3 regions of the Barnesiella sp. ET7 genome follow, and region 2 is predicted to be linked to each of the others. Evidence: riboswitches for the same ligand, from Rfam matches in the RefSeq annotation. Region 2 holds a riboswitch; each other region holds the start of a gene.
The links. A riboswitch is a leader RNA that binds a small molecule or an ion and turns the genes downstream of it on or off. The one in region 2 is predicted to bind cobalamin.
Positions count from the first base shown of each region.

Region 1: it holds a riboswitch for cobalamin, as region 2 does, so the genes downstream of both, NW211_RS05315 (TonB-dependent receptor) here and NW211_RS03990 (DUF5074 domain-containing protein) in region 2, are expected to answer to the same signal.
Region 3: it holds a riboswitch for cobalamin, as region 2 does, so the genes downstream of both, NW211_RS03470 (hypothetical protein) here and NW211_RS03990 (DUF5074 domain-containing protein) in region 2, are expected to answer to the same signal.

Region 1 covers NZ_JANRHM010000006.1:110,678-118,751, reverse strand. Annotated here, with positions in the region: gene NW211_RS05345 (hypothetical protein) at 1-1,060, shown strand, start outside; gene NW211_RS05340 (sugar O-acetyltransferase) at 1,081-1,698, opposite strand; gene NW211_RS05335 (YigZ family protein) at 1,702-2,304, opposite strand; gene cydB (cytochrome d ubiquinol oxidase subunit II) at 2,363-3,514, opposite strand; gene NW211_RS05325 (cytochrome ubiquinol oxidase subunit I) at 3,524-5,077, opposite strand; gene NW211_RS05320 (DUF4492 domain-containing protein) at 5,074-5,343, opposite strand; cobalamin riboswitch at 5,525-5,725, shown strand; gene NW211_RS05315 (TonB-dependent receptor) at 5,837-7,852, shown strand; gene NW211_RS05310 (YncE family protein) at 7,852-8,074, shown strand, end outside.
Region 2 covers NZ_JANRHM010000004.1:145,500-153,573, forward strand. Annotated here, with positions in the region: gene NW211_RS03970 (T9SS type A sorting domain-containing protein) at 166-2,445, shown strand; tRNA gene NW211_RS03975 (tRNA-Asp) at 2,765-2,841, shown strand; tRNA gene NW211_RS03980 (tRNA-His) at 2,880-2,956, shown strand; gene NW211_RS03985 (DUF5074 domain-containing protein) at 3,303-4,577, opposite strand; gene NW211_RS03990 (DUF5074 domain-containing protein) at 4,602-6,059, opposite strand; cobalamin riboswitch at 6,317-6,513, opposite strand; gene NW211_RS03995 (LamG-like jellyroll fold domain-containing protein) at 6,740-8,074, opposite strand, start outside.
Region 3 covers NZ_JANRHM010000004.1:857-8,930, reverse strand. Annotated here, with positions in the region: gene NW211_RS03490 (outer membrane beta-barrel family protein) at 1-504, opposite strand, end outside; gene NW211_RS03485 (sulfatase) at 548-2,113, opposite strand; gene NW211_RS03480 (threonine/serine exporter family protein) at 2,283-2,804, opposite strand; gene NW211_RS03475 (threonine/serine exporter ThrE family protein) at 2,801-3,568, opposite strand; gene NW211_RS03470 (hypothetical protein) at 3,945-5,036, opposite strand; cobalamin riboswitch at 5,177-5,382, opposite strand; gene NW211_RS03465 (alkaline phosphatase) at 5,474-6,850, opposite strand; gene NW211_RS03460 (hypothetical protein) at 7,057-7,635, shown strand; gene NW211_RS03455 (hypothetical protein) at 8,034-8,074, shown strand, end outside.

The sequences.
Region 1 (8,074 bases), on a different contig from region 2:
TCTCTTTTTCGAGAAGGGAGAACGCAGGGCGTTGTATGTCGATTTGCTTCTGCTGTTTTTCATCTCATCGATAAAATTCAATATTTTCTTTTGGATTGTACTGTGGGGTGGCATTCTCTTTTTTATCTTGCTGAGAAATCATAAGTACAAACAGCCTTGTCGCCTGACTGTAATATGTGCCGTTATAGCTTTGGCGGGAATAGTCATAGGAGGTTACAATCCTTATGTGACCAACTGGCAAGAGCATGGTTCTCCTTTTTATCCGCTTGCCGGAGATGAGAAGGTAGATATTTTTAACAATCAGGTTTTGCCGATGATGCAGGGAAAATCGAATTTTGAAAATGTGCTTTTATCGTTAGTCGCTAATCCGTCGAACAATATGAATTCCGATGAGGTGAGTGTTGTGGGTATATCTAAAAACAATCTTTCGGCATCGTGGGTGTCGGATGCTCGGATAGGCGGTTTTGGCATATTCTTCTTCGAGTCTGTTTTGTTGGCGCTGATTCTGTTTATTAGTACCGGTTATTCCCGTCGTATGGCTTGGTATCTGGTGGCCCTTGTCGGGTTGCTGGCTTCGTTGTTTATCCTCCCATACGGATATTGGGCTCGATATGTAAGTTTCTTCTATCTGTTCCCGTTTGTGCTGTTGTTTTATGCCGAGCGATATGGCCTGAAAAGACGTCTGTCTCGAGGGGTACATATCCTCATTCTTACATTGCTCTCTATCGATGTTTTCATTAGTCTGTCGGGAGTGATAGTGCAGAATGTGGTTTACAGACAGACGGTAGACTATGTGCTGAATCGAATGGAGGCTTCGACGCAGGAAGTGGAATTGAGCACCTGTAACTATTTGTTCCTCGATAAAATGGAACGACGTGGTATCCCGTATAAGTTGGTATCTGAAGAGACCCTGAAAGATAGACTCGATATTTCCAACCCGATTTATTTGAATCGGGAAGATTTTGATTTTGAGATCAATAGGCCGAGAATCCTTTCAATTTACTCTTCGTTCGGGCTGAGGTGTGAACCGAACGAACACTATACGGGAAATGCCAAGTAGGCTATTCTCTGTGTACGGTTCTATTTATTCTTTCTGGCTTTTTGTTCAGTCCAGTCGTAGGAGCGCTGGCGATCGGCTTCGGTGACGGGTCGGATGACACGGCAGGGGTTACCGCCGGCGATGACGTTGGCCGGGATGTCGCCCACGACCACACTGCCGGCTGCGATGATGCTGTTGTCGCCGATGGTCACGCCGGGGGCGATGGTCACGCCGCCGCAAATCCACACGTTGTTGCCGATGGTGATGGGCCAGGCATACTCGAGCCACTGGTTGCGACGCTCCACGTCGATGGGGTGGCCGGCGGTATAGAGGCCCACGTTGGGGGCAATGAGTACGTTGTCGCCGATGGTGATGGGGGCCTCGTCGAGCATCACGCAGTTGTAGTTGGCAAAGAAGTTTTTGCCTACGTGGATGTTGTGGCCGTAGTCGCACAGGAAGGGCGATACGATGGTGAACCGTTCGGGCGTGGTGCCCAGAATGTCGCGGAGCAGCCGCTCCCGCTCCTCGGTTTGCGAGGGCAGCAGGCGGTAGTTGAGTTCGAAAAGTTTATCGCGGGTGGCAAACAGTTTTTGCAACAGTTCGGGAGCCGAGGCATCGTACAGTTGCCCTCTCTCCATTTTCTCTTGTTCGGTCATCATCGGCTAAGGTTCGTTTAGAAAGTGAAGACCGTCGATTTTCGACAGCCGGTTTTTGAGGTTCTCCATGCGGGAACGGCGTATGCGCAGGGTCATCTCGCAATCCATGTCGAAGAGTTGCGAGACGATGGTGGGCCCCTCCTCTTTGACGACACGCATCACCTCGTTCATCAGGGGGTATTCGAAACCGAACTGCACCTCGTCTTCGACCAGCCGCTCCACGATTTCGTTGGCGGCGATGGCTTCGGCAGCCGCTTCGCGGTAGGCCACGATGAGTCCGCTGGTACCCAGCTTGATGCCTCCGAAGTAGCGTATCACGACGATGAGGATGTCGGTCAGGTTGGCCGAGTTGATTTGCCCGAGTATCGGTTTGCCGGCCGTCCCCGAGGGTTCGCCGTTGTCGTTCGATCGGAACTGGGTGCGCTCGTGTCCCAGCATGTAGGCCCAGCACACGTGGCGGGCGTCGTAGTACTCCTTCTGGTATTTTTCGAGTTCACGCTTCACCTCGTCGACGGTTGTCACGGGGATGGCGAAGGAGAGGAACTTACTCATCTTCTCCTTGTAAATTCCCTCCGAGGTGCGCGATATGGTCAAGTAGGTGTCGTCCATATACAAAAAAAGAGCTTACCTCTGCAAAAGTAAGCTCTTTTTGGGGAATACGCAAGTATCAATATTTGTGTTCGTTGCTTTCCATTTCACTGGCGGTGATGGGCTTTTTGTCCATGGCGCGCCATACGTAGAAGATATAGGCCAGCACAAAGGGGATGAGCAGCGATACTACGCTCATGGTTTTCAAGGTGAAGAGGCTCGACGAGCTGTTGCAGATGGTGAGCGAGCTCTGCATGTCGGCAGCCGAAGGGTAGTAGGGGGTGTGGTTGTAGCCGGCGATGAAGAAGAGGCTGAGAACCACCAGCACGGTGCCGATACCCGAGAACCAGATGCCTCGGGTGAAGTGCTGCCCGAATACCGAGCGGATGAGGGCATAGAGCACCAGCACCACACCCACGAGGAACATGAAGGCTACCCACGGCATTTCAACGAAATTGTAGAAATATTTGTAGGGCCGGGTAAATACCTCGCCGGTGAGCGGGTTGGTCTCGTAGCCGGTAGCCATCAGGGTAGCGGCCACGAACGAGAGGAAGAAGAGCACGAACACGATGCCGTTGACCAGCACCTGTTTGCGTGCCCGTTCGAAGAGGGTATCGTCCTTGATATTGTTCATGAAGTAGAGGGCTCCTTGTGTGCGGGCCAGCAGGAGCACCGTGATGCCCAGCAACAGGTTGCGCACGTCGAGCAGAGCCTCCAGGCCGTTCCAGTCGTTGGTCCAGCTGCTGATGACCGGTGCCCCGGGAGTGGTGAGGTTGGCCTTGTCGACCACGAAATCGGCTCCGGTGAAGAAGGTACCCACGGCTACGCCCAGCAGTAGGGGGCCCACCACGCCGTTGACAAAGAGGAAGGCGTCGTAGGTCTTTTTGCCCAGGAAGTTGCCGCTCTTCGAACGGTATTCATACGATACGGCCTGTATGATGAAGCTGAACAGGATGGCCATCCACAGCCAGTAGGCCCCGCCGAAACTGGTGGAGTAGAAGAGGGGGAAGGAGGCGAAGAAGGCCCCGCCGAACACCACGAGGGTGGTGAAGGTGAACTCCCACTTGCGGCCCAGCGAGTTGATCATCATGCTCTTTTCAATTTCGTTTTTACCCATGGTCGCCAGCAGCGATTGTCCGCCCTGCACAAAGAGCAGGAATACCAGTATTGCGCCCAGCAGCGAGATGAGAAACCACCAATAGTGCTGGTAAAATAGTTCGTTCAGTTCCATAGTGTGTCTTTATTTTTTTTCGGTTCCTTTTTTGATTTGTTTCAACATGATACCCACCTCGGCGATGAGCAGGATGGTAAAGAGTGCGGCAAACAACCAGAAGGTGGTTTGTACCGAGGCTACCTCGATTTTCGAGATGGCGGCGAAGGTAGGCATGATGTCCTGGATAACCCACGGTTGGCGGCCCATCTCGGCCACAATCCAGCCGGCTTCGAGGCAGACGTATCCCAGCGGAATGGTGAGTATGGCTACCCACAACATCCATTTGAGGTTATGCAGTTTCTCTTTGTAGGAGAGGATGAGCACGAGGATGAAGAAGAGGATAAAGTAACCGCCCAGGATAATCATGATGTGGAACGAGTAGAAGACAAACGGCACGTGGGGAATGAGCTGTTCGACCGAGTCGACATAGCCGTAGCCGAAGTATTCGTAGTTGGCATCGAGTCGGGCCCGGGCCTCGTTCATGGCTGTGGTGTCGTTGTTTTGCCGGGCCGTGTTGAAGTCGGCCAGAGCGGCGATGGCCAGGCGGCCGCGCTCCATCTTCTCCTGAGCCGAGAGAGCGATAATCTCCTCACCCTTGAGGTTCTTGTCGGGGTAACCGCCGTCGATGATGTCGTTGATACCCGGCACGAAACCGTCGACCTGGCGCGTAGCCAGTATTGAGAGCAGTTTGGGGATAGGTATGTCGAAAAGAAACTCCTTCTCGTTGTTGTTGAACTCCTTGGCCGGATTGAGAATACCGAAGGCGATAAGCTCCTGCCCCTCCTTGCCGTGGTAGACACCCTCCATGGCAGCCAGTTTCATGGGTTGCTTGTCGGCTACCTGATAGGCCGAACCGTCACCGGTGTAGGCTACGACGAGAGCCCCCACCAGACCTACCCAGGCCCCCACGCGGATGCTCTGTTTGGCCAGGAAGTTTTCGCGATTCTTAAGCAGATACCATGCACTCACGCCCACGACGAAGATGCCGCCCAGCACCCAGCCGGCCGATACGGCGTGGAAAAACTTGTTGACGGCTACCGGCGAGAGTACCAGCGCCCAGAAGTCGTCCATGACGTTGCGGGCAGTCTCGGGGTCGAACTTCATGCCCACGGGGTATTGCATCCACGAGTTGGCTACCAGAATCCACAGCGCCGAAATCGAGGCCCCTATGGCGGTGAGCCAGGTCGAAGCCAGGTGGAACCGTTTGCTCACTTTGTTCCAGCCGAAGAACATGACGGCGATGAAGGTCGCCTCCATGAAGAAGGCCATGATGCCCTCGATGGCGAGCGGCGCCCCGAAAATGTCGCCCACGAACCAGCTGTAATTGGACCAGTTGGTACCGAACTGGAACTCGAGAATGATACCGGTTGCCACCCCGATGGCGAAGTTGACGCCGAAGAGGGTCATCCAGTATTTGGTAATGGTTTTCCATCGTTCGTCGCCGGTACGGTAGTAGATGGTTTCCATGATACTGACGATTATGCCCAACCCCAGCGTGAGGGGGACAAACAGCCAGTGATAAATAGCGGTGAGTGCAAATTGTGCCCTCGACCAGTCTACGAGCGTGAAAAGATCGTTCATAACTCCTGTGATTGTTGTTGTTGAGAATTATTGGTATTGGTGAGATTTTCGATGACGGCATTGGCCCGCTCCTCGTCGGTATCGAACTCTTTTTGCAAAATGTTGGGGAAAAAGAAGAGCCGCAGGATAAAAAACATGATGAACAGTTTGATAAGAATGATTGCCCAAAGTGTTTTTCCCAAGGTCATCGATCGGAATCCTTCAAGGTAGAATCGCCATACGCGCACTACGAAATTGTCGTTTTTCAAGGTTTGGTTTTCTTCCATAAGTGTATTGTATGTAGATGAAGAAAATTTTCGCAATATTCGGTAAAATTTGTGATTGATACAAATTTATAACCGTTATTTTTTATTACGAATCAATACTTTTTTCACAAGTAACGATTGGGGTGCAGGTTTGGTTTGGAATAATTTCCAAGAAAAAATAGAACAGTATCAATAATTTGTGTTACCTTTGTCACGCATTGGTTTCGAAACCCCGTCCGGGGCGTAGAATGAAAAGGGAATCGGGTGAAAATCCCGAACAGTCCCGCTGCTGTAAGCTCCCGTAGAGGTGCCGAGAATACTTGAAAGCCACTGATTATGACGATTGGGAAGGCCTCGGTTACCGGAGTAAGTCAGAAGACCTGCCATGCTTTTAGTCATTAGCTTTCGGGGGGTAGAGCTTGTGAATCTGCGGAAGGGTGGCCTACACGCGTCCGTCTGTTTACACCGACTTGTATCGAAAGAACCCGCTCCGAGGCTGTTAAAAAATAGTCCGATGGAAAGACTTTGTCGTTGGGTATCGTTTGTGTGTGCGATTGGGGTACTGGCTGCTCTGCCCGTGCGGGTGTGGGCCGATGAGACTTCGTCGACCGACTCGATACAGACCCGGTCGCTGGGCGAGGTAATGGTCACGGCCAACCGGTATAGCGAGGTGATACCCTCACAGAAACTTGCAGGGAAGGAGTTACAGGCTCTCAACAGTTTTTCGGTGGCCGATGCCATACGTTACTTTTCGGGTATTCAGATTAAGGATTACGGTGGAGTGGGCGGTTTGAAGACCGTCAACATCCGCAGCATGGGTACCAACCACATGGGGGTATATTACAACGGTATCCAGTTGGGCAATGCTCAGAACGGCCAGGTGGACCTGGGGAAATTCTCGCTCGAGAACATCGAGGAGATTTCGCTCTACAACGGGCAGAAGAGCGAGATATTCCAGTCGGCCCGTGAGTTCGGCTCGGCCGGTTCCATCTACCTCACCACCCGTCGGCCCAAGTTCAAGCCGGGTGAGAAGTCGCACCTGAAGGCCTCGTTCAAAACGGGGTCGTTCGACTTGGTCAACCCCTCGGTGCTCTTCGAATACAAGCTCAGCGAGAGCGTGAGCATGACCTTCAACAGCGAGTGGACCAACTCGAGCGGTAAGTACAAATTCCGTTACAAGCGGGTTACCCCCTCGGGCGAGGTGGCCTACGACACCACGGCTACCCGGCAAAACGGCGACATCGATGCCGTGCGTTTCGAGGGCGGTCTGCAGGGCTATCTCTCCAACGGTTTTTGGAAAGCCTACGTCTACCATTACAGCTCCGAGCGGGGTATCCCCGGCGCCATCGTCAACAACGTGTGGCGCAACGGCGAGCGGTTGTGGGACCGCAACACCTTCGTGCAAGGCGTCTATCAGCAGGATATTACCCGCAAGTACAGCCTCAAGGTCAATGCCAAGTATGCGTTCGATTATACCCACTATGTGAACAACGACGACAAGCTGATGCGGGTCGACAACCAGTACAAGCAGCGCGAGGTCTACGTGTCATTGGCCAACAAGTATTCGATACTCCGCAACTGGGACGTGTCGGTGGCCTACGACATGCAGTGGAACGGCCTGTCGGAGTACCTCTCGGCCAGCCGCTACACCCACTGGATTTCGGCCGCTACCGCCTTCTCGCTGGCCGACCGGCTGAAGATGCAGGCCAGCGTGCTGGCTACGCTGGTCGACGAGACGGCCGAGGGGCAGACCAAGGCTCCCAACAAGAGCAAGGTGACACCCGCCGTCTTCCTCTCGTACCAGCCGCTCAAGCGATACAACTGGGTGCTGCGAGCCTTCTACAAGCAGATATACCGCATGCCCACCTTCAACGACCTCTATTACACCGATATGGGCAACTCGGCCCTGAAGCCCGAGAGTGCCACCCAGTACAACGTGGGCTTTACTTATGCCGTGGCACCCAAGACGGGATTCCTCTCGGGATTCCATACCGGTGTGGATGCCTATTACAATCTGGTGAAGGACAAGATTGTCGCCTATCCCAAGGGGCAGCAGTTCCGCTGGACCATGCTCAACCTGGGGAAGGTCGACATCCGGGGCGTCGACGTGCAGGCCACGGCCACCTTCCGGCTGCCGCTCGAAATCGGGCTGATGACCAAGGTGCAGTATACCTATCAGGAGGCCATCGACATCACCAACCCCAGCGACAACTACTACCGCGACCAGATACCCTATATCCCCTGGCACAGCGGCTCGGCCATTCTGGGGCTCACCTACAAGGATTGGGGCCTCAACTACAGCTTTGTCTACGTGGGCGAGCGGTACAACCAGCAGGAGAATATCGAGTATAACTATGTGCAGCCGTGGTACACGAGCGACATATCGCTGGTGAAGTCGTTCAAAATCAAAGCTGTGAATCTGAAAGTGACGGCCGAGGTCAACAACCTGTTCGACCAGGCCTACGACGTAGTGCTCAATTACCCCATGCCGATGCGTAACTATCGGTTTGGCATAGCTATCGAATTATGATGAGAGGCAGAATTTTACATATAATTATCGGGATGATGCTGGCGATGCTGGTATCGATGACCTCGTGCCGGGAGGACGATGTGATTGTCCTCACCGAATACGAGTCGTTGCCGATGCTCGACCGTGAGTCGCCCTTTGCCGGGTTCTATCTGCTCAACGAGGGCAACATGGGGTCGAACAAGTGTACGCTCGACTTTGTCGACTTCGAGCAGGGGCAGTATG
Region 2 (8,074 bases):
TTTATGCAAAAAATCTACTCGACCCAAGGGGATATGTATTCCGTAAAAAACAGCGGTTTCACCCCGACACATACCATCCGATAAAAATCATCCATATTCTAATTTCTAACCGTATGGAGGGGCCTTGACGTCGGGCTCTTCCCTACCTTTAACTCACTTTTTTATATGAAAAAATTACTATTACTCCTCCCCCTGTGGCTGCTGGCTACCAGCACTTTTGCAGCCGACGAGATGTTATCCAACCCGGGATTCGAAGACTCCTCTTCCAACTTCCTCTTTGGAACCACCTTCGACGAATGGAGTACCACAGGAATCACCGTGGATGTAGAATCTACCGACAAGGTCGAGGGTGAACAGGCCCTGAAAGTTACCAAAGCTACGCGAGACGAAAGCTATTTGAGCCAAGAGATTGCCAACTTCGAGCCGGGAGCCACCTACCGCCTGCGTATCAAGTACAAGGTGCTGACTTCGCAAAACGGCAGCGACGTCAAACTGAACTGCTATTGGGAATCGCCGCGCGACGGTGAGCTCGAACACGACAGCGACAAGCTGAAAACCGACTTCTTCACCGCCGACTCCTGGACCGAAAAGACGGTCGAGACTACCTTCCCCGAAGGGGCTACCCGTTTCTACTTCAACGTGATGGTGGCCAAGAATGCCTCTGTGCTGTTCGACGACTTCAGCTTCCAGAAGACCGAAGGCAGTGCACCCGTCCCCACCGAACCTACCCTGACGGTATCGCCCACCACCTTTACCGAGCTGTCGACCCAACTCAACAAGTCGGTCGACTACCCCACCGTCACCATCACCCAGGCCAACCTCGACAAACCGGTAACCATCACCCTCACGGGTAAGGACGCCAAATACTTCAGCGCCTCGGTACAATCGACTACCGAGCCCTCGCAAGCCGTAGTCTTCACCTACAACCCCACGGTTATCGGCCGCCACACGGCCACGGTCACCATCGAGAGCGCCGGCCACTACGAGCTCACGCAGACCTTCCAGCTGAAGGGCTACTGCATCGACCCCAACAACCCGCCCTCGATCTCGATCGAACCGGCCACCATCCCGGCCTTCACCGCCAAGGTCGACGAGAAGAGCACCGTAACGGCTACCCTCAACAGCCAGAACTGCATCGACTATGTGCGCGCCTCGATCGAACATATCGAAGGGGCAGCCTTCAGCATATCGAGCACCCTCTTTGTCAAGAACATCCCCAACACCGTAGTCTTTACCTTCGCCCCCAAACAGGCCGGTAAGTTCCACTCGAAGATTCACTTTACCACTCTCGAGGGCAAAGAGCTCGTTGTCGACCTCAACGGTACGGCTACCGCTGGCGATACCCCCGTCGAAGAGCCGCTGGTACGGAACTTCAACTGGGACATGAGCAACCCGCGCGAACAACTGTTCGAAACCTTCGACAGTGCCGTCAAGAACGAAAACCTGCAACTCGAAGGCTGGCAGAATGTGACCCGCGAAGGGAACCGCCCCTGGTGGGGATACGAAATCGACGGCGAGAAGATGGCCAAGGCCTCGGGCTACGTATATCAGGAACAAAGCGACGACCAGGTAGAGATGTGGATTGTAACCCCGCCGCTGAGCTACAAGACGGCCGGGAAGACCTTTACCTTCCGCGTCATGGGCGAAAACATCTTTGAGAACTGCCCCACCAAACTCGAGCTCTACTACATCGACACGATACCCAACACGCCCGTATTCTTCCAACCGCTGGAGGTAGGCATACCCGCATCGCCCGACCAAAACGGCGAATGGAACGAGCTCCATGTCAATCTGGAGGGACAGAACATCAACGACGTCTTCTTCATGGCCTTCAAATATACCGGCCGCTGGGGCAATGAAAACGCCGTGACCTACTACATCGACGATATTGGCTGGGGCCGTACCGACCTGCCCGAGATGACCAGCGACTCGACCCACGTGTCGATGATAGCGGCTCAGGGCAAAGACCAGGTGAGCGGGAAAATCACCGTCTCCACCAAGAATCTGACCGAGCCCATCAAGCTGTCGCTCGGCGGAGCCAACCCGAGCAAATTCAAGCTCTCGACCCAATCGCTCCCCACTACGGGCGGCTCGTTCACCGTATCGTTCAACAGCAACAATCTGGGCGTGCACGAAGCCTATGTGAAGCTCGCCTCGCGTGGTGCAGCCGACAAGTATATCCCCCTGTCGGTTCTCGTCAAGTCGGCCTCGGGTATCGACGATACCCACAGCCAGCCCGTCACCATCGCCCAGACGGGACAACGCCTCCACATCCAGGCCGAAGGGCTGCAACACGCGACTCTCTATTCGATTGCGGGTGTACTGACAGGCCAATTTGCGGCCGAAGGCGAAACGATACAGACCCCCGAATTGCCCCGGGGTGTCTATATCCTCCAGGTAACGACAACAGCCGGTAAAACGACCCACAAGATTGTACTCCGCTAAAGTGTAAAAGGAGATACTGCGGCTCCCCCCGAGGAGCCCGGTATCGCTCCCGATAACCCTATCCGGCCCCGGCGCGCGACCAGTTCCACGCCGGGGCCGCTCTTTTAAAAGGGCTCGACGAGCATCACAACCATCCCTACCCTCCCCCGCAGGTACCCCCGCAAAAAGTTTTTCAAAAAAAACAGCCAGGCCAACAAACAGGTAACTATTTGTTTCCTTGAAAGATAAAACGGCACTCGATTTTTTTTGAAAAAATTCTTGCCCGATATGTTGTGTAGAAAGAAAAAATGCCCTATCTTTGCCGTCGCAAAACCAAAATGGTGCGGTAGTTCAGCTGGTTAGAATACATGCCTGTCACGCATGGGGTCGCGGGTTCGAGTCCCGTCCGCACCGCCAGTAAAGCGAGGATGACTCCTTTACGAAAACAGAACATGGTGCCTGTAGCTCAGTTGGTTAGAGCATCGGATTGTGGTTCCGAGGGTCGTGGGTTCGAGTCCCATCTAGCACCCCACAAAAGGAGCGAGAACAAAAAGTCCTCGCTCCTTTTGTTTTACCCACTCCTTTGTAAAACCGGGGCAGTAAAGGGATAAGGGGGGATCAACGTAAAAAACTGAGGAATCCGTGAGATTAAGCATAAATTTTAGGAGCAGTAGAAAATCGGTGGGGATAACCACACAGTTTAACGATTTTAAAAAAAAGGACTTTTGGAGAATAGGCGTAAAAAAACGTGGGATTCGCAAAGTCAGAACGCAGCAGGGATTAACACCAAAACAGGCCGCCCTCAAAAATTCTGGGAACGGCCTGTTTACAGACTCTACAATTAGATAAACCTTATCTCTTTATCTCGGACAGATGGCTCAATAGAACTTCGACATCGGATAGATGTTCACCGGATAACTGCCCTTGTTTTCGAGATTCATCACCAGCTTCGGCTCATCGCCGCTGCAATCGTAGACGAGGATATTCCCGTCGGAAATCCGGGCCTCGTTCAGGTCGTTCGATACCGATACATAGAGCAGATTCTTGTTCGGGTCGGCTACAACGTTGCAGGTCAGATACTCGGCTTGCGGAGCATCGTTTTTCACCTGGATATACTCCTCGATTTTCCACGTCTTGAGCGAGATGCGGCTCACCGTCAAGGTACCGGCGGCAAAGTAGAGGTAGTCGCCGGCCAGCGTCACGCCCGACGAGTTCATAAACTCGGCCGAGATGTCGGCACTGATGGGTTTCTCGAGTATGACGCTCATGGTCTCGGTATCGACAAAGGTGAGATAACTTTTCAGGCTGCCCGAGCGACCGCAGGTAGCCACCACGATTTCGTGGTCGCCCGTGCGACAGATACCGCTGATAAATTCGCCCGAAAGGTCGAGCGAACGGGTCAACTTGTTGCTGTCTTTCGTGAACTCGAAGAGCTGGGTATTGGTCCAGAATCCCCCGCCGGAACAATAGAGGTGATCGCCGATGACGGTCATGCCGCGTGTGCCCACAACGGTCTCGATTGTATTCCCCTGGTTGCCGAAGTGGTATCCACCCTCCACGAGAGTCAACTCGCCGGTCTCGGTATCGAGGCGGAACATGCCCTGTCCGTCGGCCAGAAAGAGGTTATGCTCGTCGATAACGGCCAGATTCTCGAGCGGCGTGACCAGCGGCAACGAGTCGACCACCTCGAGCGAGCCCTCGGGTTTATGAAACTTCAGGTCCTTGAAATGGAATACCTTCTCGCGGCGGAAGGTCTCGGCATCGACAATGACGATAGTCCCGTCGCCCGGCTCGCTGTTTCCCAAATCGGGCACCTCGGTATTGTTGCTCATGATGTAAATCTTGTTTCCATAGAGGTAGAGATCTTGCGACGTATTGCCGCAGGCCGAACCGTTGACGGTACGGTAGACATTCTGCTCGACCTGCCCCTCGGGTGAAATCCAGGTGACCGAGCCGTTCTCCAGACGCGGGGCTCCCTGGTTGAGAATCAACACTCCGTCGGGCGAAGCATATCCGCCGAGAGCCGTGGGCGGATTAGTGCCGCCACCGCCCGTATTACCACCGTTACCTACAAGTTCGGGGTCGGACGAGCAACCGCCCGCCGCAACCATGGCCCCCGTCAGCACGAGGGCTGCAATCCATCTGTTATTCATTGCGCAAAACATATTTCTTACAGATTACTGACGACCGGCCGGGAAATAGAAGCCGGCGGGGAAGTGGGTATAGTTTTCGTATTTGACGGCCGGAGCCTCGGTGCTGGTGGCAAAGTCGAATCCCCAGATCTGGTTCTGCCCGAAGAGGGCATACGATTTGAGGGTATTGATGTAGACACGTCCCGACTTGGGGTGCACGCCCAGTCCGTTGTAACGGATGCCGGCGTTCTTGTCCAGAGCAGAGAGGTCGACCATCCATTGCTCGGCCTCGAGACCCGAGTCGGCCTTGAGATCTTCGCTCTCGTCGAAAGGCAGACAGTAGACCGTCACCCCATCGGCATAGTAGAGGTTGTTGCCATAGGCGGCGAAGGCCTCGCCCGACGAACCCACGGCCGGTTCAACGCCTATGCGGCGCTGAATCATCGAGCGGTCCGACAGGTTGAACTTGCCGATGGCAATCTGTCCCGAGCCTACGGTCGTCGAGGTAGAGGTCATCACCCACATCCGGCCGTCGTCGGCGCCCTGAATGCCCAGCACACGGTTGATCATGCAGGGGATGCTGTACGGGAACGAAATCGACGTCACGGCATCGCTCTCGGTCGAGAGCTCGAGAATCTTGCTCAAATAGCCCGACTTGAAGGTGTAGGCCTTGCCTCCCATCGTCACGAAGCGGCTCTTCGGCGCACCGTCCGAACCGGTCACGAAGGTCAGCGACTTGGCCGTGGGGTCGAAACGGTAGATACCGGCGTTGTCGCGGATATAGAGATGCTGCTCGTCGAGCACGGCGATATGCGTGGGCCAGTCGAGCCCCTGCAGGTCGTCGTTCGTGTAGGCGGCCGTCCGCTTCAAGGTGTGGGCATCGGCCACCACCAGCATGCCGTCGTTTTCGAACACCGTGCCGTTGGGGTTCTTGTTGCCGTTCTGCGAGATGATATAGACCTTGCCGTTACAGAATGCCATGTCCTGTGCCACGTTGCCCAGCTCGGTACCGTTGACCGTCTTGTAGGCATCGGCCACCACATACCCCTCGGGCGAAATCCAGGTGAGCGAGCCGTTCTCGGTAGTCATGTTCCCCTCGTTGAGCACAAAGACCCCGGCCGGGTCGTCAAAGGCATTCAGACAATACAGCTCCACCTTTTGCGAAAGGTTCTTCCCGCCTGCGCCCGCTACCGTGACGGTGAGCGTAGCTTTTGTTTCGGCATCGGCCATGGCCGAGATTTCGATTTTCCGGGCATCCTGGTCGACCGTTGCACTCCACCCGGCGGGCAGCGATTCGGTCTTGACCGACTGCACATGCTCTGCCGCATAGGCAATCTCTACTTGGGTATCGGGAACCACAAATACCGGCACATCGGTTGCAACAGCCGTTGTCCACTCAAACTTCGGGTCGGGCATCGGTTCTTCACTCTCTTTCGAGCAACTGCCCATAATCAGAGCTACCGCTACCAGCAGCACGCCCCACATCTTTCTTACTTTCATCATTCTACTTTTGGATAAAAATCTATTATTTAACAAGTTGTTGAAAATTTGCAAAACAAGGTCCCGGGCCGGAGAAGAGACGGCAAGCCCGGCCGTTGCCATATTGTCAAGACGGCAACGCGTCGTGCCTGCCTGTTCCCGGGCAGATGCCCCAACAGGTTTACACAGCACCCCGACACGGGTTATGAATGGCTCGAAAAGCCTGAAAAAAGTATATAGCATTTACGTCGTACATTTAACCGTCCTGTCCACGGGCTCGATTAAAAACAAAAACTGACGGCAGGTCTTCTGACTGACTCCCCACTCGAGGCCTTCCCGATATTGCAATCAGTGGCGTATAGAATTCGAGCGGTTGGCGGAGCTTCACAGCAGCGGGACTGTCCGGGATTTTCACCCGATTCCCTTTTAATCCTCGAGGCCCGGCGGGCCTTTTGGAACCAATCGGCTGTAAAATTAGTATTTTTTTCTGGAGAAAGATAACTTTTTCGCTTCCTACTTCAAACAGATTGTATATGGTGCAGCTTATAGTCTTTATCCTCAGCGGTCTTGACAACACACTCCCCCCACAAAAAAAGCATGAGCGCATATAGCCGAGATGCGGCTGTATGCGCTCATGAGTTTCTCTGAAGAAGTTTTGCCGGTTCTCTCCTACACCGGCTCCATTTTTTTCTATACTGCCAAACTTATCTTACCAGAACCTTCTGGCCGCCGATAATGTAGAAACCGTTCGGCAGATTCTCGGCAGCAACCTCCCGAGGTACGTTGGCCCGCACCTTCATGCCTTGCAAATTGAAGACATCGACACGGGCACTTCCCGAATCCACACAGTCGGAGACCACAGACTCGATGCCCGAACTCGCCGATTGCCCCTCGAGTATCCAGGCATTCAGCTCCTTTACCCGGGTCGTGGCCGAGGCAAAGGCTTCGATGCCGTTGGCATCGGCTTCGGTGGGGAAGACACGGATGGAGGTAGCCCACTTGTCGTTCACGAAGATGTCGAGGATGGAGTGGTCGATAAAGATATTTATCTTCAGCTCACTCCCCACGGCCGGACGCTCGGGCAAGATGCAACGATAGACACCGTCGTATACGCCGGCGTCGTTGGTCAACCGAGGCAGGGCGCTGAAGTCGGCCACGAGTTCACCCGTTGCCGGAGTGTACGAAACAACGGCCTTGGCACTGCCGCTCTTGAAGATGTGGAAACCGAAGTCGGAGGCACCCACCTCGAATGTGCCGCATATCTCGACCGAGCGTCCGCTCACAGGCGAGAGGTCGAGAGTACCGTTCAGGTCGAACCCCGTGCGGGTAAAGGTGGTCGTGGTGCGTAACCCGGTCAACCCCTCATAAGGTTTCTGCGACAGCGAGCCGTCCTCAGCAATAGACCACTCGCGAGGCAACGAATAGCAGTGAGCCCAACCCAGGTTCCAGTTGGAGACCGACGACAACTTGTCGGGGACAATGCCCAGGGAAATCACCTTGTCGTTGTGCCGATAGATGGTGGGCGACAAGAGACCGAAGCCGTCGCGGGAGTTCAGTTCGACCAGACGCGGTTGCGAAGAATCGGCATCGGGCACAAACTTTCCATCGGCGGCAATCGAGCCCGTCCAGTACAGGGTGTGAACACCTTGCGATGTGTTGAGCGGCGTGACGGTGAACAGCCATCGGCCGTCGGGCATCGGGGTGATGTTGGGCATCTCCCAGAAGGTACCGGCTTCGGCAGCCGACGAGCCCGTGAAGAAGAGGTCGCCGTCGTTGCTCCACATGCCGGTGAGCGGGTTGTAGCGATGCAGAGTGGTTGTGCCTACCCCATTCTTCGAAGAGCCCACAATGATGTAGGCGTTGTCGCCGTTGCGGAAGAAATAGGGGTCGCGGAAATCGTCGGAGAGTCCGCTGGGGCGACCACCGATAATGGGGTTGCCAGGCAACTTGCTCCACTCGTTCAGGTTGTCGGTGACAGGTGTGGCCTGCGCAATCGTGGCCTTGGCATAATCTACGGCCGTATAGAGGATGTTGGGCTC
Region 3 (8,074 bases), 140 kb from region 2:
GAGGATTACCGTCACATCTTTTGCCCCGATCAGTGAGAGCTTGCCGCTCCGGTCCTGTACTCCCGGCAGCTTGCAGATAGCCTCGTAAGCATTGTTGACGATATGCTTTTTTGAGATGGCCGAAATATCATAACTCAGTTTACCCTGTTCCACGGTTACCAAAGGGCGTTCTCCCTCGACAACCACTTCGGCCAGGCTATGCTCTTTCGGCTCCAGTACGATGATGCCGGCGTCACGCGTCTGACCCTTTACCACCTGGGACTGATAAAACAGATGCTGGACGATGAGCAGATAGCGGTCTGCCATGGGTTCAAGGCTGAATGTACCGTCGGCTGCAGAGATGGCTGCGCCCAGGTAGGTCGAATCGGGCAGCTGCATGACGACGGTTGCACCCTCCACCGGCTGCCGGTCGGTATCTACTATTTTTCCTGTTGTTTGACTCCAGACAGGGATTGAACTGCAAATGAGAATAATCAGGCAGAATGCTGTCTTTATGAGATTCATAATGTCCTATTGTATCGTATGTAATCACATGTCACCAAGTGATTTATTTCGAGCCGTCGGGGTAGGGGCAGGCTTCGCCCGTAGCGATGTAGGTCGGGCGTTGGGCGTCGGTCGATTTCAGGTAGTCGGTCAGTTCCCGGGCCAGAGCTTCGGCAATTGCGGGTTGCTCGAGAGCCAGGTCGTGCTGCTCGCCTATATCTGCACGCACGTTGTAGAGGCGGCGTTGCTGCGTTTCCCAATGGTAGATGAGGTGATAGTCGCCTTTCAGAATCGACGAGTAGGCTCCGTAGCCCTCCTCGGTATTCTGGGTTTCGCCCCATAGGTTGGGGAAGTGCCACACGATGCTGCGCTCGTGACGGGTCGAAGGGTTGCGCAACACGTCGGCAAAGCTCACGCCGTCGGTCGTCTGTACGGTCGAGTACTCCTTCACACCGGCCATCTCGAGAATCGTGGGGAAGAAGTCCTCGATCATTACCCGTTGGTCGCACACGCTGCCGGCCTTGGTCACGCCGGGCCAGTAGACCATCATCGGCTCGCGCACGCCACCCATGAAGGCCGACCCCTTGCCGGCACGTGCCGGGTAGTTCTGGTCGCGGTTTTCACGGCCTTGGCGTACGTTGTTCAGCCCCTGTCCGCCGTTGTCCGACATGAAGAGGACGATGGTATTGGCTGCCACCTCGGGCTGGCTTTCGAGAAAGTCGAGCAGGTCGCCCAGGCTCTTGTCCATGCCCTCGACCAGTGCGGCATATCGGGCCTCGTTTTCGTTGAGGGGGGCATCGAGTTGGATATCGTAGCGGTTGCGGTAGTAGTCGCTGAATCGGGCATCGTCGTCGTAGGGCGAGTGCACGGCATAGTGCGACATGTAGAGGTAGAAAGGTTGCTGCCGGCTTATCGGCTGTTTCAGGGCCTCGATGGCTTCGCGTGTGAGTGCTTCGGTGAGGAATATATTCTGCCCGTGGTATTTCTCCAGGCCCAACACTTCGAAGGGCGAGCCTTGGCCGAAGTTACGCGTGCCCAGATAGCTGCCCGGTGCCCCGTTGGCCCCGCCGCCGATGTTCACGTCGAAACCCATGGTCGAGGGGTCGGCCCCCGATGTACCCTTGGCGCCGAAGTGCGCCTTGCCGCAGTGTATCGTGTAGTAGCCGTTCTGGTGCAGAATCTGGGGGAACGAGGTGATACGGGTCGAGTTTTTCAGGTCGGCGGTCAGGGTCGTGTGTGCCGGTTGTATGCCGTTGTAGTTCCACTCGGGCAGTTGAATCACGTCGCTCGAGGCGTCGGTCTTCTGGTCGTAGTTCAGGGTCCAGTTGGTCACCCGGTGACGGGCCGCATTCATGCCCGACATCAGGCTGCACCGCGTGGGCGACGAGATGGCACAGGCGTAAGCCTCGGTAAACTTCACCCCCATGTGGGCCAACCGCTCCATGTTGGGGGTACGGTAGCGGTTGTTCAGGGGAGTTGACTCGGAGTAAAACGGAACCGATGTATCTTGCCAGCCCATATCGTCGACCAGAAACAGAACGATGTTGGGCTGTTGTTGTGCTTGTATGAGACCGGTGCCGGCAAGCGAAGCCAGCAGCAGGGTGCTTTTCAGGAAAAAATTCTTTTTCATGTTGTGCTTGGTATTATATGAGTTTTCTCGGGAAGACCGAAAATGGTTACAATGATAACGAAAATCTCGATTATTCAGGACTCTCGCTCCATAAAACATGTTAATGCCCACTCCTCGAGCGGTGGACCGAAGGGGGAGCGGGCATTTGTATCGTGTCGTATCGGGCGGGTCAGGCTTGCCGCTTCGGGCGGTTGGCTGCGCGGGTCATGCTGAAGGCCCGTTTGTAAAATATGAATATGGGTATGGTGGCACCTACACCCAGCGAGAAGAGTACCGAGGCTGTGGTGATTCCGTTCTTGAAAATCTCGAGCAGGTAGTGTATGGCCTCGTTGTCGTTCCCGCTGCTTTGCAGGAATCGAATGAGCGAGAATACCGTGCGGTAGGCATACATACCGGGAATCATCGGGAGCAGGGCCGGTATGTACAGTACCGTGGCCGGGCAGAAGATGCGGTATCCGGCAGCCAGGCTGAGCATACCTATCGAGAAGGCAGCGATAAACGAGGCCGAAGCCAGGTCGAGGCCTGCATATTTCAGCAGTACGAACCGGATGCTGTGACCTACGGCCGCCAGTAATGCTGCATACAGAATGGCCCGGCGGGGCGGGTTGGAGATAACGGCGAAGCCTATGGCTGCAATGGCAGCTCCGATGGCGTCGGCAATGACCGAGCCTAATATTTGCCAGTCGATCATAACAGTTTCCCTCCCATCATTAAAAGAGTGATACCCATACCGAAGGCGATGCAGACAATCAACAGCAGGGCGTTGATGAGTCGGGCGGTGCCGGCCAGCACATGACCTTCGATAATATCGATAATCCCGTTAATCAAGGGGACGCCCGGTATGAGGTAGAGCACGCTGGCACCGATAGCGATGTCGGGGGTGGTGCCCCAGTGCTGCCACATGGTAATCGAGGCGATGAGCGATGCGACAAATGCCGATATGGTGAATACGAAATAGTGGTTGAAGTGCAATATTTGTTTGATGCGGAATCCCACGAGCGTAGCCACAAATACGGCGGCTACCGCTATCCAGTCGCCGTTGAAGAGCCGGCAGAACGAAGCATTGGCAAAGCCCACCAGAATCCACACCGTCCACGGGTTCATGCGAGGTTTGCTCGTGATGGCGTGGAATTTCTCCCACAGCGTGTCGAGCGGGAGGTGGTTGTCGTAGGCTTCCCAGCTGAGGGCGCTCAATTCGGAGTTGAATTCAAAATTGATTGCCCCCGATTTCGCGGTACTCACCGTGCTGTATACGTGGGCGTTGTCCTTGCTTCGCAAGGTCATGCTGATGGTTTTGTGAAAGAGTGTCATGTGGGCTTCGAACCCAAACGACTCGGCTATACGGGCCGTGTTGCGCACAATACGCGAGGTATGTACGCCCGATGCCATCAAACAGGTCGCATATTCCGTGAGGAATTGCGATACCGATTTCAGTTCTTCGTGTACGTTGTTCACCTTATTGTAGTATTGACCAATGTTTCAGCGTGCAAAGATAGTGAAAGGCGAGAGCAGTGGCAAATGGAAAACGAAGTTTTCGACATTTGACAGAGCCGAGCCGCCTCCTTTCTTCTGGAAAGATAGTGAAAGGCGAATACAAAAAAGCCAAACTTGTTTGAGATTTTTTGTTAAGCCGCATCTATCTTCGTATAACAAAGACAGTGAAAGGCGAGAGCAGTGGCAAGTGGAAAACGAAGTTTTCGACATTTGACGGTGCCCGGGCCGCCCATTCTCTTCTTTCAAGATAGAGATTGGAAAGAGAGAACCGATAGCCGGTGCATGTTGACCGCATCGACTATCGGCTCACAGGTCGGGAGTAGTCGAGGCGAACGATTTATTCGCCCCAAACGCTCTTCGCAATATTTTTCATCGTTACGATTTTGCTCCACATCATCTGTTCCGAGACGATGCTGTTGCCCTCGTTGTCGCGGAAGTCGCCCTGGCTGCTCAGGTGGAGCGACTCGAGCGGGAGCAGACGAGCTGCATTCTCGATGTGCAGCGTGATGCTGCTGGTCGATATGGGTTGCAGGCTCGAGGTCGAAATCAATCCCAGAATCACCTCTTTGCCCTGGCAGTAGTTGAGCATGGAGAGGTCGATGTTCTCGTTTTCGCGGTCGCCGAAGTCGAGTGCAATGGCATCGGCCTGGGTCGAGAGCAGCAGCTCGGCCGTCTTCTCCTTGTCGCCCACGCGCCACCACTTCTCGTGGAACTGCAGCGAGATGCACATGTCGTCGGGTTTCTGAGCCAGACAAGCCTCGGTGAGTTTGGCCGAGGTAGCCACCAGCGAAAGCAGGTCGATGTGTGCGGCCTGGGCCACCTGCTCGAGGTCGCTGTTGCCGGCCAGGTTCCAGGCGTAGTCGCTCAGTTGCAGGAATCGGCACCCCATGTCGTAAAACTCGTTGATGACCGTCTGGTAAGTTTGGGCGATGTCGTGCACGAGCAAATCCATATCGGGGTAGTAGCGCCCGGTATTGTAGCGGTTCTCGGGGCGGAGCAGCTCGGCCAGCAGTGTAGCAGGCGAGGGGAGCAGCACCTTGGCATACATGTCGCCCCCGATGATACCCGTCAGGTAGGTGAAGCGCTGGGTCACCTTCGGCGTGGAGGGGTAGGCGTTGTCAAATCCGATTTTGCCCGAGATAACCGACTCCTTCACCTCTTCGGGTTGAGCCGGTTCCTGTTTCGTGATATTCTCCAAGTGGTGGAAAAAGTCGAGATAGTTGGTCGACTTGTAGTCGCCGTCGGTTACACACTTCAGCCCTATCTCTTTGCACTTCTCGACAATGCGATAAATCTCTTTATCTTCGATTTCGTGCAGCTTGGCCGAACTCCACACCCCGTCGTGATACAGTTTGCGGGCTTCGACGAGGGGCTCGGAGTATACGAAGCTCCCCGTTATATCTACACTAAAAGGAATTTTTCTTGCCATAATCTTTTCTTTTTTAGTTAAATACTGAATGGCGGAATAGAGTCGCCCACGCGACGCCTACTCCTATTGCTCAAGCAAAAAATCTCTTTTTTCCGAAAAATTTTCTTTCGACCGGCGGCTCGGTCCACGGAGCCGGCAACAGTTGTTTCTACGCAATCGGCAGGTCTTCTGACTTGTCTCCCTCTCAGACGCCTTCCCAATCGAGTCTGGATTAGTGGCATTGCAGTATTTGTCTGAAAACTCATACGAAACTCACAGCAGCGGGCCTGTTCGGGATTTGCACCCGATTCCCTTTTCATTGCCTCGGCCGAATCGGGCGGGGCAAACCGATTACGGGGGACAAAGTTATATCCTTTGTCCTAATTTTACAATGTTTTTCTAAAAAAATCTTACACAAAAGAGACTGTGTCTTTTGTATTCCGCTGAAGATTAGCTATTTATTCATATCCGAAAATCTCGGAAACGATTCGGGGAATATCGGTGTTGTCGATGGTTCCGCCAAACTTTTCGGCACCCGCTCCTATGGCATAGAGGGGCACATAGCCGGCCGTGTGCGAGCCGCAGGTCCAGGCGATGCGGGCTATCTCGTTGATGATTTGTTTGGCCGTTTCGGTCATCGGTTCGTTGGCCTCGTAGAGCGACTGTACCAATGTGTCCGAGGGGTTGAGCAAGGTCTCCTCGTATACCCGTTTGAGGCGGGCCTCCTGTTCGGCCGTAAGGGTGAGGTGCGACCAGAAGCCGAAGGCCTGCGACAGAGCCGTTTTCACCCTCTCCCACGAAACCGGTTCTCCAGCCCGTCGCCAGTCGGCAATCTGCCGGGTGAAGGTCGAGCCGCTCATCGTCTGGTACTGGAGCGCCTGCAGGTTGAGGGCATATTCGCCCGTGCCCAGTACCACACCACCCGTTTCGTGGTCGGCCGTAACAATGATAAGGGTTTCGTCGGGGTGAGCCCGGTAAAAGTCACAGGCAATCTGTACCGACTCCTCCAGGTCTTTCACCTCGCGCAGGTCGGTAGCCCCGTCGCGCGTGTGTCCCGCCCAATCGATCTGAGCCCCCTCGATCATCAGGAAGAAGCCCCGCTCGTTGCGCGACAGGAAATCCACGGCGCAGCGGGTGAGGTCGGCCAGCCGCATGTCGCCGGGCCGGCGGTCTATGGCATAGGTGATGCTTCGCTCGGGAAACAGCACCATCTTCCCGGCCTTCTGGGCCTTGCGTTGGTAATCGTCTACACTGGTAGCCAGCACATATCCCCGCTTGGGCAGCAGGTCGTAGAGCGACTCCCTGCCGGGGAGCGACGGTTGCTTGAATCGGTTGCCGGCGTAGAAGTCGAACCCCGTCGCCAGCAGGTCGAGCCCCACCTCGTAGCGGTTGTTGCGGTTCCCCTGGTGGGCATAGAAGGCCCCCGGCGTGGCATCGTCGATTTCGCTGCTGGTCACGATACCCACAGCTGCCCCCTGCTGTTGAGCCTTCACCGCTATGCTGTATACCGGTACACTGTCGGCATCGACCCCCACCATCTTGTTCCGGGTCTTCACTCCGCAAGCCAGAGCCGTGCCCGCCGCAGCCGAGTCGGTAATGTCGCTGCTGGCCGAGCCGGTATTCACGAAAGCCGAGTGGGGGAATTGCGAGAAGAGCAGCCGCTCCGGTCCTTGCCGGCCGGCCAGCTCGCCATAAAAGAGTTCGGTAGCATTCACCTCGTTCACACCCATGCCGTCGCCGATGATGTAAAACACATACTTGGGCCCGGCAGCCTGTGCCGCCCACACGGTGGCCATCGCCAGCCCCAAGAGCAGGGGAAACCATCTTCTTGTCATACCTGTCGCGTTTATGGATGGAGGTTGCAGATACCCCCGCCCGTTTCACTCCAGCAAAAGTAGCGAAAGCCCCCGTCTCCCGCTTGGCCGATTCTGTGAAATCTCTGTGACAATGGTGTTTCAAATTGAAAAATCGTGAAGAGGATATGCAATTTTGTCCGGGGGAAAAATTAACTTTGACCCTTGTTGATTTTAATTCTCATTCTATGAAAAAGACATTGATTCTTTCGATTATGGTGCTGGCTTGTTTGATGGCCAAGGCACAAGAAAATTCGTCTCGTGGTTATCGCGGATATGCCGATTTGGGTTATACTATCGGAGTCGGTTATTACGATTTGAACAGTTTCGAAATCAGTACGACTCATGGATACCAGCTTTCATCCTATTTCTTTATCGGGGCCGGTGTCGGATTCCATTTCATGCAAGAGTATAAAACTCCCGATATGAATATCCCGATGGATATTCGTGACAGTAAAGTGAGCATTCCCTTTTATGTCGATTTCCGAGGTACATTTGGGAAGAGGAGAGTCGCTCCGTTTGTCGATTTGAAACTGGGCTATTTCGTGACTAACGGCGATGCTTTTTATTCCCATATCTCGGCCGGCGTCCGCATCCGGACAGTAGAGAAACAAGCGGTTACCATAGGAATCGGCGGTAGTTATGAGAGCCTTCGATTCGAGACTTTCGACCAATTTGTAAGTCCGGGACTTAATATGGATTATTCTCGAACTCCTCAAAATTATTATCTGGATGGGGTTGCCATTAAGGTAGGTTATGAATTTTGATGACCCGTTTCGGGGAAGATAAAATTGTAATTTCCTTTGTCCTCCTGTCGGGGTACCCCCGCATCGGTGCGCGGCGAGAAAAACAAATGGAGAATACACATTTTATATTAAAATATTTTAGTACATTTGTACCGAGCCGAGAAATATCGGTTCAATTGATTTGAAATAATATAGCTCAGTCGCCTCTGAATCACCACCTCGGAAATGAACGAGCTAGTTTACACACATTGAGGAGTTCCATATTGGCGCGGACTTCTCGCTTAGTGTGTAATGGCTTGTGGTGAGCCAAGAGGCGTAGGCGGATAGTCTGCGCTTTTCTTTTTTTAGTTAAACGTATGACGACGCCCGGTATTTGGCGATTTGTATTAACTATATGTTTAACTAAAAATGTTCTTGAAATGAAAAAAGAATTTCTGTCTATTTTGATGATTCCGTTATT